One region of the Pseudarthrobacter siccitolerans genome, then DNA from elsewhere that is predicted to be linked to it. Evidence: predicted binding sites of a transcription regulator. Region 1 holds the regulator's gene; the other holds the start of a gene.
The links. The regulator HrcA, encoded in region 1, represses chaperone genes, less so after heat shock. The targets are predictions, from matches to a motif close to TTNGCACTCGNNNNNNNCGAGTGCNAA.
Positions count from the first base shown of each region.

Region 2: the regulator HrcA is predicted to act here: its motif matches at 3,183-3,209, upstream of groL (chaperonin GroEL).

Region 1 is NZ_JAUSXB010000001.1:501,664-509,084, reverse strand. It holds gene hemW (radical SAM family heme chaperone HemW) at 1-177, shown strand, start outside; gene QFZ36_RS02355 (DUF4870 domain-containing protein) at 409-828, opposite strand; gene QFZ36_RS02350 (DUF3097 domain-containing protein) at 1,016-1,870, opposite strand; gene hrcA (heat-inducible transcriptional repressor HrcA) at 2,046-3,059, shown strand; gene dnaJ (molecular chaperone DnaJ) at 3,142-4,269, shown strand; gene QFZ36_RS02335 (16S rRNA (uracil(1498)-N(3))-methyltransferase) at 4,272-5,054, shown strand; gene QFZ36_RS02330 (GerMN domain-containing protein) at 5,065-6,024, opposite strand; gene QFZ36_RS02325 (PhoH family protein) at 6,408-7,421, shown strand, end outside.
Region 2 is NZ_JAUSXB010000001.1:3,677,425-3,684,845, reverse strand. It holds gene QFZ36_RS17200 (ABC transporter substrate-binding protein) at 1-1,294, shown strand, start outside; gene groL (chaperonin GroEL) at 1,379-3,007, opposite strand; gene QFZ36_RS17190 (ABC transporter substrate-binding protein) at 3,370-4,650, opposite strand; gene QFZ36_RS17185 (cold-shock protein) at 4,647-4,853, opposite strand; gene QFZ36_RS17180 (LytR C-terminal domain-containing protein) at 5,057-5,695, opposite strand; gene QFZ36_RS17175 (DUF3263 domain-containing protein) at 5,747-6,076, opposite strand; gene QFZ36_RS17170 (uracil-DNA glycosylase) at 6,205-6,975, shown strand; gene QFZ36_RS17165 (siderophore-interacting protein) at 6,990-7,421, shown strand, end outside.

The DNA of each region.
Region 1 (7,421 bases):
CGGCTGCACTCCGGGCTGGCAGTGTCCACGCTCGGTGCAGACGGCAGGCATGAGGTGGCCGGCCTGATCGCAGACGGCCTGGTGGAGCCGGCGGCAGCATTCCGGGGGCGGCTTGTCCTCACCCTCAAAGGCAGGTTGCTGGCCGATGCGGTGGTCCGCAGGGTCCTTCCGGACTGATCGTCCAACCCCGGCCTTGAAGCAGGCCCTGACGGGGTCGCTTCAGATCCGGCGTCCCGGTATCAAGGAACAGTTCGTTGCCGGCGGCAAGCGTGACGTGCGGCCGGTTGCTCGGAGCGGTGTGCGCGGCGAGGCTCGGCAGCCCGGCGTCGGCTAGCCCCGCCGCGGGGTGGGCCCACGCCGGCAGAGTTCCCTGGCCGAAGCGAAGCGAGGCTAGGGTGCCGGTGGGGACTACTTGATCCAGCGGAGGTTGTACTGGTACCGGTGCGGCTGCCCGCGGTTCACATGGATGCCGGCCGCCACGGAGAAGCAGGTCAGGGCAATCCAGATCAGCGTGGCGAGCACGGCAAAGATGTTGCCCACCACAGGCACAAACACCAGGATGTTGGCCACGACGGCAGCGATGGTGGGCGGCAGGCTGAAGTTCAGCGCTTCCTTGGACTCCTGGGCGGTGAAGGGGCCGCGGTCGCGGAAGATCAGGAAGATCAGGAGCGCAGGAACACAGCCCAGGATCCCGCCGAAGTGCGAGAGCGTGGCCCACTGCCTGTCCTCGCTGGCCGTCAGCGGCAGCGCATTCGCCGGGACGCCATGGTACTCCGAACGGCCCTGGCCGCCCTGGCTGTCCCTGTGATCACGTGCGTTTTCTGCCACAGTCTGTTCCTTCGAAAGTGCAATGGTGCTGACTAAGAATGCCGGTATCTGCTGCGGCCCTGCCATCGGCAGATACCGCAGTACCAAGAATACTTGGTGCAGGCGTCCGCGCCCGCCCTTTCCGCTGTCCCCGGCAACGAGGCCCGATGAAACCGCCAGACGGGCGCGGGTTGGGACCCTTGTCAGCTCAGGGAACGGTGAGGAAGTCGATCACTTCCTCCACCCTGCCCAGGAGCGACGCCTCCAGGTCCGCGTAGGTGCGCACGGCGCCCAGCAGTTTCTGCCAGCCCAGCCCGATGTCTTCCTTGGTGGCGTGCGGCCAGCCGAACGCCTTGAGGATGCCGGTCTTCCAGTCCTGCCCGCGGGGCACCTCGGGCCACCTCGCGATGCCCAGGACGGCCGGCCGGATCGCCTGCCAGACGTCAACGTAGGGGTGGCCCACTATCAGGACATTTCCCGCCGCACCGGGGGAGGCCATCACGGCGTCGGCAATGCGCGACTCCTTGGAGTCGGGCACCAGATGGTCCACGAGGACCCCGAGGCGCCGCCCGGGACCGGGCCTGAAATCGGCCACGGCCGCCGCCAGGTCATCAATGCCGTGCAGGGGTTCGACGACGATGCCCTCCACCCGGAGGTCGTCACCCCATACCTTCTCCACCAGTTCGGCGTCGTGCTTTCCCTCCACCCAGATGCGGCTCGCCTTGGCCACCTGTGCCCGTTGCCCCGCCACCCGGACCGAACCCGAGGCTGTCCTGCCGGCGGCCGGACCACTGCCCTGGGCCTGCTTCGGAACGGGCGGCATCAGCCGGATCGCCTGGCCTTCCAGGAGGAAACCGAAGCCCAGCCGGAAGGACCGGGAGTTGCCCCTGCGGTCCTCCAACGCCACCACATGCATGCCGCCCGATTTTTCCACCCGGGTCACTGCGCCAACCCAGCCGGACTGGACCTCCTCCAGCACCATTCCTCGCTCTACCGGCACTTCAGGCAGTTGCGTCCGTGCGGGCGCGCTCAGGTCCTGGGCTCCCCAGTTCTGGTATTGCATGGATTAACTCCGCTTCGTGCTGGATGCTGGCCCGGAATTTCGCCCGGAGCGGTACCAATGCTAACAACGGGGCGAGTCATAATAGACTGTTAGCACTTAGGCATGTCGAGTGCTAACCCCTGCGAGCTACGGTGCGGGCGGAACGGCTGCCCTGAACCCTGGATGGAGGTGGAGAGTGAGCGAGCCGCGCAAGCTGGAAGTACTGCGGGCCATCGTGGAGGACTACGTCCACTCCCGCGAGCCTGTCGGGTCCAAAGCCCTGGTGGAACGGCACCATCTTGGTGTCTCCAGCGCCACCATTCGCAACGACATGGCCGCCCTGGAGGACGAAGGGCTGATCACTGCTCCCCACACCAGCGCGGGCCGCATTCCCACGGACAAGGGCTACAGGCTCTTCGTGGACCAGATTTCCGCGGTGAAGCCGCTGTCCCAGGCCGAACGGCGGGCCATCCAGTCCCTGCTGGAAGGCGCTGACGATCTCGACGACGTCCTGGACCGCACGGTCCGGCTGCTGTCCCAGCTGACGAACCAGGTGGCAGTCGTCCAATATCCGCACCTCAACCGGGCAGTGGTCCGGCACATCGAATTTGTCCTCCTTGCACCACGGAAGGTGCTGGTGGTGCTCATCGCCAACAGCGGCAAGGTGGAGCAGCGGGTCATCGACGTCGGGCAGGACCTGGGCGACGACGCCATCGCCACGCTGCGAGCCCGTTTCCTGGGCTCCCTCGCCGGGACGGCACTGAGCCAGCTGGCGCAGTCGCTGCCCGCGGTGGTGTCCGGCGTTGCTCCCGCGCAGCGGCAGGCGGCCCAGGCGCTGGCCCATGGATTGGAAGCCCTGGCCCACAGCAGCCGGGAGGACCGGATGGTCATGGCCGGGACGGCAAACCTTGCCCGTTCCAACGTAGATTTTCCGCTCAGCATCGGCCCTGTCCTGGAGGCCCTGGAGGAACAGGTGGTAATGCTGCGGCTCCTGAGCGAGATGGCGCAGGACCACCGGGGGGTGGCCGTCAGCATCGGCCGCGAGAACCCCTACGACGGTCTGGCGGAGGCCTCGGTAGTCGCCACGGGGTATGGGCCCGACAGTGTCGCGAAAATCGGCGTGCTGGGCCCCACCCGGATGGACTATCCCACCACCATGGCAGCGGTCAGGGCCGTGGCCCGATATCTGTCACGGATTTTGGGACCCTGACCCGCACCGTTCAGCGCCCAGGCACGAACAGTAGTGCCCGCAGCACAACTGCAGGCAGAACAACAAGGAAGAGATACGAACTTTGAGCAGCCACTACGAAGTCCTTGGAGTCTCACCGGACGCTACCGGAGAAGAGATTAAGAAGGCCTACCGCAAGCTGGCCCGCACCCTCCACCCGGACGTTAATCCCGGGGAGGACGTTGCGGACCGGTTCAAGGCCGTGACCCACGCCTACGAAGTGCTCTCTGATCCCCAGAAGCGCCGGGTGTATGACACCACCGGCAACGAGAACGGCACGGACAACGGCTTCGGCGGCGGGGCTTACGCCGGCCAGGGCTTCGCGTTCCAGGACATTTTCGACACGTTCTTCGGGGCCGGTGGTTCCTCCGGCCCCGCATCGCGTGTCCGGCGCGGCCAGGACGCACTCATCAGCGTCCGGATCGAGCTCCGCGACGCCGTGTTCGGCGTCAACAAGAAGCTTGAAGTGGATACCGCGGTGGTTTGCCCCACCTGCGACGGCTCATGCTGCCGGCCTGGCACACACCCGGAGCGCTGCGATATCTGCGGCGGCAGCGGGCAGGTCCAGCGCGCGGTCCGGTCCATCCTGGGCCAGGTCATGACGGCCGCCCCGTGCGGCACCTGCGAAGGCTTCGGAACCGTCATCAAGGACCCCTGCAACGAGTGCAACGGGCAGGGCCGCATCCGCAGCCGGCGTTCGCTGACCATCAAGGTTCCCGCCGGCGTCGCGACCGGTACACGCATCCAGCTCACCGGCCAGGGCGAAGCCGGTCCTGCCGGCGGCCCCGCAGGCGACCTGTACGTTGAAATCCGCGTCAACAACGACGCCACCTATGTGCGGGAAGGCGACGACCTGCACGCCACCCTGAACATCCCCATGACGGCAGCTGCCCTGGGAACCGACGTCACGCTGGAAACCTTCGACGGTTCCCAGGAGATCGACGTGAAGGCAGGAACCCAGTCAGGCGAGATCATCACCTTGCGCGGGCTGGGTGTGACCCACCTGCGCGGTTACGGCCGTGGCGACCTGAAGGTCCACCTGCAGGTGGAGACTCCGGCGAAGCTGGACGCGGCGCAGGAGGACCTCCTCCGCCAGCTCGCCAAGCTTCGTGGCGAACAGATCACGGAGGGCAAGCTCGCCGCCAGCGGCGGTATGTTCGCCAAGCTCCGGGACCGGTTCGGTAACCTGTAGCGGTGAGCAACCCCGTCTTTTTCACGGCCCCCGGGTCCCTGGACCAGATGGCGCCCAAAGGCCGTTTCGTCCTCGAGGGACCGGAGGCCCGGCACGCGGTGACCGTTAAGCGGCTGGCTCCGGGAGAGCCCGTGGACATCGTCGACGGCGCCGGCACCCGGATGAGCGGCAAAGTGCTGGCCGCCTCCGCCGCCGGACTCGAGGTCGAATGCACATCCCTCGCGGTCGAGGACCGGCCCGGCGTCAGGCTGGTGCTGGTCCAGGCCCTGGCCAAGGGCGACCGGGATGAACTGGCCATCGAAACCGCCACCGAACTGGGGATCGACGCCGTCATCCCCTGGCAGTCCGAACGGTCCATTGTGCGCTGGAAGGGCGACCGGGCGGCCAAGGCCCACGCAAAGTGGCAGTCGGTTGTTACCGCGGCCGCCAAACAGGCAAGGCGCGCCTGGATCCCGGAGGTGCGGGCCGCCGTCGACACCGCTGGCCTCGCTGCTGTTGTGCAGGCGGCCGGCCTTGCCGTTATCCTGCACGAGGACGCCGTGCGTCCCCTGCGGGTGGTCCTGGAATCGTGGTTCTCAAGTGATGCTGCGGAAGGGCCGAGGGAAGTACTCCTGATCGTCGGCCCCGAGGGAGGCATCAGCCAGCGCGAGGTGACAAGACTCTGCGGCCAGGGCGCTGTGACCGCCCTCCTGGGACACCATGTCCTGCGCTCATCGACCGCCGGCCCGGCCGCCGTCGTCCTCGCCAGCGACATCCTCGGGCGCTGGGCGCAGCCCGCAGCCTGAACAGCCGCGGCTAGCGTACTTTGAAGCCCCGGGTGTCCTCGCTGCCGTTTTGCTGGCCATCGGGGTTCGAGGTTTGCCCCACGCGGAGTTCGTAATCCCCGGCAGGCAGGGTCAGCGCAAGCGTAAAGACTCCCGCCTGTGCAGGGTCCGCCGCAGCGGTGGTTTCGCCCGTCAGGAACGGCGTCTTGTTTCCATTCTCCCCGGAGCGCAGGATCTGCCAGCGGAGCTTGCCGCCGGCAGCCGTGCTCCGGCCGGTGATCTTGACGCTGCCGTCAGCCACCTCAACGTCTTCCTGTGGATCGATGATCCACACCGGAGCCACGAGCCCCGCCGTGCGCGCCATGAGGGACCCCAGCTGAACGTGGTTGAACGCCATGTAGTCGGTGTGCCCGTCCACCAGTATGCGTACGCGGATCTGCTGTCCGGAGTCGATCAGCCCGGAGCTGGCCGCAGCCGCCGTGGCCGTGTAGACCAGCTGCTGGATGGCCCGGGCTGCCATGTCGCCGTCCAGGTTGCTGTTGAAGGCGTCCTCCGACACATCAACAGTGATGACGTCCTTGCCGGAAATCGACGTTGCAAGCCGCCTGGGGTTCTGCCACGGCGTGAAAAAGTCCGGGTCCAGGGGCTTCTCGGACATCATCGCGCGCAGGGCCCGCGTCACGGGATTTTCCTGCTCCGGAACATCCCTGAACTCCCGGTAGAGGAAGACGTTGCTGTTGCTGCGGCCAATCCAGTAGACCGGCGCCTTGTTGGAGGACTGGGTAGTCTCCAGGGGGGCGCTGGTGGATGGTGCACCGGACACGCTGCCCGTGGCGGCGGGACTGGAAGCAAGGGCACCGGTGGGAACCGGGTCCGGTTCGGCAATGCACCCGGTAAAGACAGGGACCGCGACCAGGAGCCCGGCAAGAACCATTGAACGGGCGCCGTTCAAGACTCTTCCGGCCCGGCGGGGCTCTGCGTTTTCCGGCAAAGTGATTGCCTGTCCTTCCCTGGTTGGATAGGCCGATCCCCGGTCAGCCCCGGTGCTTCATTGGCACCCTGGATTTCCAGCATCGCACAGCCCGGGCGGGCAAAAGCGGCCGGATGCGCCGAACGGCGCAACTGCAACGGGAACGATATGAGGCCGATATGAAGTTGATATCTAATGACGGCGCATGGGCCTGAACTGACGGATTCGTTGTTCGCTTTCAGCTGCGCATACCGGGACCCGGTGTCAGCCCCTGGTATCGGGCCGGTGCCGTCCGCTGGCGTAAGATGGAAGGTACCGCTGAGACGCTACGGGACAGCCGCCGCAGATCAGCCAACAGCTACTCTTTCGAGATCGAGGGGATCACGGGCCCGCGGGCCAACACCATGACTGAATCAGCTAATGGAAAGCGCAGGCTTGTCACCGGCGAGGGCGGAGCGGGGGAGTTTCCCCATACACTCCCTGGCGTCCGCACCGAAGTAGTCCTCTTCGACAACTCCGACCAGATGGTTCAATCCCTCGGCAGCCATGATGAAGCGCTGCGGTTCATTGAGGAACAGTTCCCTGACGTTAACTTTCACGTCCGCGGAAACGAGCTTTCCATCAGCGGGCCGGCCACGGACGTGCCGCGGATCATGCGGCTCCTCCACGAGGTCCGGGGACTCGTGGCACGCGGCACGGTCATCAGCCCGGCGGTACTGCAGCAGCTCGTGGCCCTGCTCCGCACCCAGTCGATGCAGAACCCGGTGGACGTGCTGACGCACGACATCCTGTCCAGCCGGGGCAAAACGATCCGCCCGAAAACGCTGAACCAGAAGAACTACGTTGACGCCATCGATGCCAACACCGTGATCTTCGGGATCGGCCCCGCCGGTACGGGAAAGACCTACCTTGCCATGGCCAAGGCCGTCCAGGCCCTGCAGCAAAAAGAGGTCAGCCGCATCATCCTGACCCGCCCGGCAGTCGAAGCAGGGGAGCGGCTCGGCTTCCTGCCCGGCACCCTGAGCGACAAAATCGATCCCTACCTGCGCCCGCTGTACGACGCCCTGCACGACATGATGGACCCGGAATCCATTCCGCGGCTCATGGCGGCAGGAACCATCGAAGTGGCGCCGCTCGCCTACATGCGCGGCCGCACCCTTAACGACGCCTTCATCATCCTCGACGAGGCACAGAACACCACGCCCGAGCAGATGAAGATGTTCCTCACCAGGCTTGGATTCGGGTCCAGGATGGTGGTGACGGGCGATGTCACCCAGGTGGACCTGCCCTTCGGCACACGCTCCGGGCTGCGGATCGTCGAGGAAATCCTGCAGGGCATAGAGGGCGTGAACTTTTCCGTCCTGGACGCAGCGGATGTGGTCCGGCACCGGCTGGTGGGCGACATCGTTAACGCCTAC
Region 2 (7,421 bases), 3.2 Mb from region 1:
CAGGCGGGGAAAGATCCGGCTCGGCGCAGTGGCCATTGCCTTTTCCCTCCTCGCAACGGGCTGTGGCACGTCCGGCGGTTCCGGCAACAACGAGGAAGTCACCCTGCGGTTTGCCTGGTGGGGCAACGAGTACCTCAATTCCCAGACCGAAAAGGTCATTGACGCTTTTGAAGCGGAACACCCGAATATCAAGATCGAATCCGAGCCTGGTGAGTGGGCCAGCTACTGGGACAAGCTCGCCACCAAGACTGCGGCGAACGACGCGCCGGACGTCATCCAGATGGACCAGAAGTACATCGCCGAATACGGCGGACGCGGAGCCCTCCTTGATCTGTCCAAGCAGGACGGTATCGATACCTCCAAGCTGGACAAAGAAGGCTTGGCTTCCGGCCAGTACGACGACGCCCAGTACGGGATCAGCACCGGCCAAAACGCCTACGTCATCATGGCCAATTCCAAAGTCTTCGACGCAGCCGGCGTTCCCCTCCCGGATGACACCAAGTGGACCTGGGATGACTTTATGGCCACGGCCGCCAAGATCAGTGCCGCAGGCGACGGCAAGAACTACGGTGCGGCCTACGGCACCAATGAAGCCGACCTGATCATCTGGCTGCGGCAGCACGGCGAGAATCTTTATTCAGAGGACGGGAAGCTGGCCTTCGAAACGTCCACTGCTGCCTCGTTCTGGGAGCGCCTGAAGGAACAGCGAGATTCGAAGGCCAGTCCGCCGGCCACCGTCGCCACCGAGGACGCCGGTGCCGGACTGGAAGAAAGCCTCTTCGGCACCAACAGGGTTGGCATGGCCTGGTGGTGGACCAACCAGCTCGGATCGCTCGAGGCTACTACCGGCAGCAGGATTAAGATGCTCCGGGCACCCAGCGTTGACGGTTCTGCCGCTCAGAACGGCATGTACTACAAGCCCAGTATGTTCTGGTCCGCCTCCTCACGGTCAAAGCACCCCAAGGAAGCCTCGACGTTCATCAACTTTTTGGCCAACAGCCCCGAAGCCGGAGCGATCCTGATGACGGACCGCGGCGTCCCAACCAATTCAGAGATCGTCGAAGCCATCAAGCCCACTCTCAAGCCGGCGGACACCATGGTGGTCAGCTTCCTGAAGGATCTCGGCCCGGATATCAAGGGGGCTCCCCCAGTTCCCCCTGTAGGGGCCGGCAGCGTGCAGAACGTGGTCAAGCGGTACACCGATGAAGTCCTCTACGACAGGCTCACGCCGCAGGCAGCTGCTGACGCCTTCAAAAAGGAAGTTGAAGGAATGCTGGCCAGCGCCAGGAAGTAAAAAGGCTTCGAACGCAAAATGCGGCCCCCTCTTTCAAGGGGGCCGCATTTATGTTCTCGCGGGACCAGGCCCGGCAGGGAAGGCTTAGAAGCCGCCCATGCCGCCCATGTCGTCGCCGCCGCCAACCGGGGCAGCGTTCTTCTCGGGCTTGTCAGCCACGACTGCCTCGGTGGTGAGGAACAGGCCGGCAATGGAGGCCGCGTTCTGCAGGGCAGAGCGGGTTACCTTGACGGGGTCGTTCACACCGGCAGCCAGCAGGTCGACGTATTCGCCGGTTGCAGCGTTCAGGCCGTGGCCAGCGGGCAGGCCGCGGACCTTGTCAACCACAACGCCCGGCTCCAGGCCGGCGTTGAAGGCGATCTGCTTCAGCGGGGCGTCGATGGCAACGCGGACGATGTTCGCACCGGTTGCTTCGTCGCCGGAGAGCTGCAGGTTGGCGAATGCCTTGGCACCGGCCTGGATGAGGGCCACGCCGCCACCGGCGACGATGCCTTCTTCAACTGCAGCCTTGGCGTTGCGCACTGCGTCTTCGATGCGGTGCTTGCGCTCCTTGAGCTCAACCTCCGTTGCGGCACCGGCCTTGATGACTGCAACGCCGCCGGCCAGCTTGGCCAGGCGCTCCTGCAGCTTCTCGCGGTCGTAATCCGAATCGGAGTTCTCGATCTCGGCGCGGATCTGTGCCACGCGGCCGGCGATCTGGTCGGCGTCGCCTGCACCTTCGACGATGGTGGTCTCGTCCTTGGTGACAACAACCTTGCGTGCCTTGCCCAGGAGCTCCAGGCCGGCGTTCTCCAGCTTGAGGCCAACTTCTTCGGAGATGACCTGGCCGCCGGTGAGGACGGCGATGTCGGCCAGCTGCGCCTTGCGGCGGTCACCGAAGCCCGGAGCCTTGACGGCAACGGACTTGAAGGTGCCGCGGATCTTGTTGACGATCAGGGTGGCCAGGGCCTCGCCCTCGATGTCCTCTGCGATAATCAGCAGCGGCTTGTTGGACTGCATGACCTTCTCGAGGACAGCAACCAGTTCCTTGACGTTGGAGATCTTCGAGTTGACGATCAGGATGTACGGATCCTCGAGGACCGTTTCCTGGCGCTCGGCGTCAGTGACGAAGTAGGCGGAGATGTAGCCCTTGTCGAAGCGCATGCCTTCGGTGAGCTCAAGCTCCAGGCCGAAGGTGTTGGACTCCTCGACGGTGATGACGCCTTCCTTGCCAACCTTGTCCAGGGCTTCGGCAATGAGGGCACCAATTTCTTCGTCGCCGGCGGAGATGGATGCCGTAGCGGCGATCTCTTCCTTGGTTTCGATTTCCTTGGCGGAGTTCAGCAGCTCGGCGGTGACGGCTTCAACAGCCTTCTCGATGCCGCGCTTGAGGGACAGCGGGTCGGCGCCGGCAGCAACGTTGCGCAGGCCTTCCTTCACCAGTGCCTGTGCCAGCACAGTAGCGGTGGTGGTACCGTCGCCAGCGACGTCATCGGTCTTCTTGGCAACTTCCTTGACCAGCTCGGCGCCGATCTTCTCGTAAGGATCGTCCAGCTCGATCTCCTTGGCGATGGAAACACCATCGTTGGTGATCGTGGGGGCGCCCCACTTCTTCTCGAGGACGACGTTGCGTCCACGCGGGCCGAGGGTGACCTTAACGGCGTCGGCGAGGATGTTCAGTCCCCGCTCAAGGCCGCGGCGTGCCTCTTCATCAAATGCAATGATCTTGGCCATAACGGCAATAGTCCTTTCGGGACAGTCGTTAAGAATGAACCTTCGCTGCAGTGCCCGCGACGGACGATCCTTCGCCGTTGGCCTCTGTATGCCTCCGGGTGCGGATCTCACTCCAGTTAGGTGTTTCTTCGCTCCTCGACCGGTGCAGCGCGCCGCAGGCCGGAACCAGCTTTGCTTAGCAGTCGGTACGTCAGAGTGCTAACTCAATAATTAGCACTCCCCACGTGAGAGTGCAAGCGAAAGAAGCCGGACAGTCTCCCTGTTTAGCCCACGGCGAAGCCGGGCCAACGGCGAAGCCGGGCCAACAGCGAAGCCGGGCCAACAGCGAAGCCGGGCCAACAGTGAGGCCGGGCCCGGGCGGGTCAGCCTGCAGCCCGCCCGGCAGTCTCCCGGCCGCTGGGCGCAGGATTGTTGTCCGCCCCATAGGTGTAGACGGTGAAGGTGGCGGTGGTGATGTCCCCATTGGCGTCGAAGGCAACCGGGCCCGACACGCCGTCGTAATTAATATCCGGGCCGGACATCAGCCCTGCCCGGCAGTCCTTGTAGGTGAGGCAGGCGTCGGCCGCCGGTTTCCCGGTGGATCCTTCCACCGTTCCTCCGGAAGCAGCGATCAGGTTGGCGGCGATGGAGCGGCCCGCGTCGTCCTGCGCCCGGGCGGCAGCCAAGGCAGCAACGGTCACGGCGTCATAGGCCTCGGCCGCAAAGGATACATCCTTCAGGCCCGGATCCACCGTGAGCAGCCTGGCCTGGAAGTCCGCCTCGGGGAGCTGCCCGGCAACCACCGAGCGGGCGCCGTCGAGTGACTTGGCCGGCAGGCGGGAGCCGTATCGCGCGAAGGCGCCGTCGCTGAGGATGATCCGTTTCCCGTCCACGCCGGCATTGCCCAGTTCGGCCAGGGCGCCCTGCGCACCATCCCGGGCGATGACTATTACCGCGTCCGCGTTGGCCCTGTCCACGGCAGCAGCGGCACTGCCCGCCTCGCCCGGCTTGAAGCCGGCAGTGGCGGCCACTGCCAGGCCGGCCTCCCCGGCAGAGGCGGCGACGGCGGCAGACAAGTCCTTGCCGTAGGAGCCTTCCTGGTACATCACCGCAACAGTGTTGGCGCCGGCGTCCTTGGCGAGCTTCACGAGGACGGGGCCTTGCGCCACGTCGGCAGCTGCGGTCCGGAAGTAATAGCCGCCGCTGTTGGCGGTGCTCAGCCCGGCGGCCGTGTTGGCAGGCGAGATCAGCGGAGTCCGGGCGCGGGAGAGGATGTCGATGGCGGCGGCGGCGTGGCTGGAATCGGTGGGGCCGATGACAACGTCAGCCTTAGCGGCAACGAGGGCCTGGGCCTGCCCGGCCGCATCCTGCCCGGATCCGGTGGGAAGGAGCTCCACCGGCTTGCCTTTATGGCCGCCGGCGGCATTGATCTCCTGCACTGCGAGCTTGGCGGCCGCCAGCTGCGGTGCGTTCAGGAAGGCGTTGTCGCCGGTGCTGTCCAGGATCAGCCCCACCCTCAAAGTGCCGTCTCCGGACGCCTCCACAGGTTCCACCCGCGCATTGCCGGTGGCGCCGGAACAGGCTGCCAGGGCCAGGATAGAACAGGCCGCCGCGGCCAGGACCGTCCGGCGGATGTCCACGGGACGCAGGAAAGCGGTGTTCACTCGGCCGGCCGGACGCTTTCGGCCTGCGGGCCCTTCTCGCCTTCGCCCACCTCGAGCTCCACGCGCTGGCCTTCGTCGAGGGCCCGGTAGCCTTCGCCCTGGATTGCGGACCAGTGGACAAAGACGTCATCGCCCGTGCCGTCGACGGTAATGAAGCCGTAGCCCTTTTCCGCGTTGAACCATTTGACGGTTCCCAGTGCCATGTCCGACCACTCTTTCAATTGTGTCCGGGCGTCCCCGCCGCTGTGCCGGCTGGCCCGGACCGAACCTGAAAATCACTCTAGCCAACTCAATGGCGGCCGGAGCGGGACGGCTCCGGGACAACCGGCAATAGTTATTCAGGCGTAACAGCCGGTACCCAGGCAGGGACATCCCCGTGCTGTTTGCCCATAAAGACAATTGCTGTTTATCGGTAACCGGGGCCGAGCACCACAACCAGGGGTACCTGGAATTCGGTACTGTTCACCATCGTGGGAATACCCAGGAGGTCCGCCAGGGCCTGGGCGCCGGCGAGTTGGCCTGCTCCCGAGTAGAAGATGATGGAGGTTCGCTGCGGGGAGCCGGACCAGTTGCCCACCTGCCCCAGCGTCCAGCCATCAGCCTGGACCGTGCCGCCAACCCGGCTGGCCAGCCCTGCTGTCCCCGTGGCGTTGTAAATGGCAACGCCTTGCGCCTTGTTGATCAAGGCCGGGGCCGTGGCAGATGCGCTCGGCTCCGGTTCGGCCTCGGCACTCGGTTCGGGTTCAACCGAAGCGGAGGGGTGTGCTTCGGTTGAGGGGGACGTGTCCGGAGTCGCCGAAGGCGTGGAACCGGTGCCGGCCAGTGGCGCTGCCTCCTGGCTGACGGATGCCTGGTCGCCGGCGGTGCTGAAACCGAGCTTCGGGAGGATCAGGAAGGACACCAGTCCGATGGCCAGTGCGGCTACGCCCACCGCAAGGATCGGCCACAACCGTACCCGGGAAGGGGCGGAAGCCGTGCGGTGGACACCTTGTCGCGAAGCAGTCTCCGGGACCTTGTCGAATTCATCGCGGGCGTATCTGGTCATGGTGGATGACATCCTTGTTGGTTTGCTGCTGGAGGGCACAGCGGGAGCGTCTTACGCGTCGGACCCCAGGCGCCGTGCGGTACGGGCACGGTGACGCGACGTACGTAGTCTACGCAATCGCTTGACCAGCATGGGATCGTGGGCCAGTGCGTCCTCGGTATCGATGAGGGCATTCAGCAGCTGGTAGTAGTGCGTCGCAGACAGGTCAAAGAGCTCCCGGATGGCCTGTTCCTTGGCCCCGGCGTACTTCCACCATTGCCGCTCCAGGGCAAGCATCTGCTGGTCCCGCTCGCTCAGCGGCGAGTCACGGAGCGTAAAGTCGGCCAGGAGCGAATGCCGTGGTTCCTGCTCCGGCAGGTGCTCCCGAGCTGGTTCCGCCACTGCACGCTCCTTTTGCTGTTTGCGAAAATGTCTGACCCCCATGCTAACGGGCGAAGAACACCCATGTCATTTGCAGGCAGGAAGGGCTGCCGGCCCCTTGCCAAGGGCGCCCCTGCAAGAATGGGACGGTGTTTGAATCAGATGCCTTGTTCGAACTGGCGCAGGAACCGGCAGACGCGCCGGGTTTCGCCGAGCTCGCGCGGCTTCCCCTGGACGAGCTGATGGCACCCGATTGGGCAGAAGCGCTGGCGGGCGTCGAGGAGGAACTTCGCCACGTGCTCACCTTCCTTGCCGGCGAAGTGGCAGCGGGGCACCATGTCCTGCCGGCGCCGTCGAACGTCCTGCGGGCCTTCCGGCAGCCGCTCGCGGACGTCAGGGTCCTCATCGTGGGCCAGGATCCCTACCCCACGCCGGGGCACGCGGTGGGGCTGTCCTTTTCCGTTGATCCGCACACGCGGCCCATCCCGCGGAGCCTCGCGAATATCTACCGCGAGCTGGAAGCGGACCTCGGAGTTCCGGCCCGGGTGCACGGGGACCTTTCCGCGTGGGCTGACCAGGGCGTGCTGCTCCTGAACCGGGTCATGACGGTGCGGGCGGGCTCAGCGGGTTCCCACCGCGGCAAAGGCTGGGAGAAAATCACGACGGCGGCCGTCACCGCGGTGGCACGCAGGCACCGTACGGACGGGTCACCGATGCCCCTCGTTGCCGTGCTGTGGGGAAAGGACGCGGAAGGCCTCCGGCCGCTCCTGGACGGGGCCCCCGTGGTGGCAAGCGCGCATCCCAGCCCGCTGTCCGCGTCCCGCGGCTTCTTCGGCTCCCGCCCCTTCAGCCGCGTCAACGAACTCCTGCGCGCCCAGGGTGCGCTGGACGTAACCTGGGAGCTCCCGCCAGTCCCCTAGCTTAGGCTTGCCTTATGAGCACCATGCCCGCCGCCACCAGCGCCACCAAAAAAAGCCGTCCGCAGGTCAACCTCACCGTGATCCGCCGGGAAGAACTGTCCCCGCATATGGTTCGGATTGTTGCCGGCGGGGACGGCTTTGCGGACTTCACCAACAATGACTTTGTGGACCGGTACATCAAGCTGGTCTTCCCGCAGCCCGGCGTCGAATACTCCTCCCCGCTGGATCTGTGGAGCATCCGCGAAACCATGCCGCGGGAGCAGTGGCCCTTCACCCGCACCTACACCGTCCGCTGGGTGGATGCTGCCGCGCGCGAACTGGCCATCGACTTTGTGGTGCACGGCGCCGAAGGCCTGGCAGGTCCCTGGGCGGCCACGGCGCAGCCCGGCGACACCGTGACGTTCACCGGCCCGGGTGGCGCCTACAACCCCGCGCCCGAGGCGGAC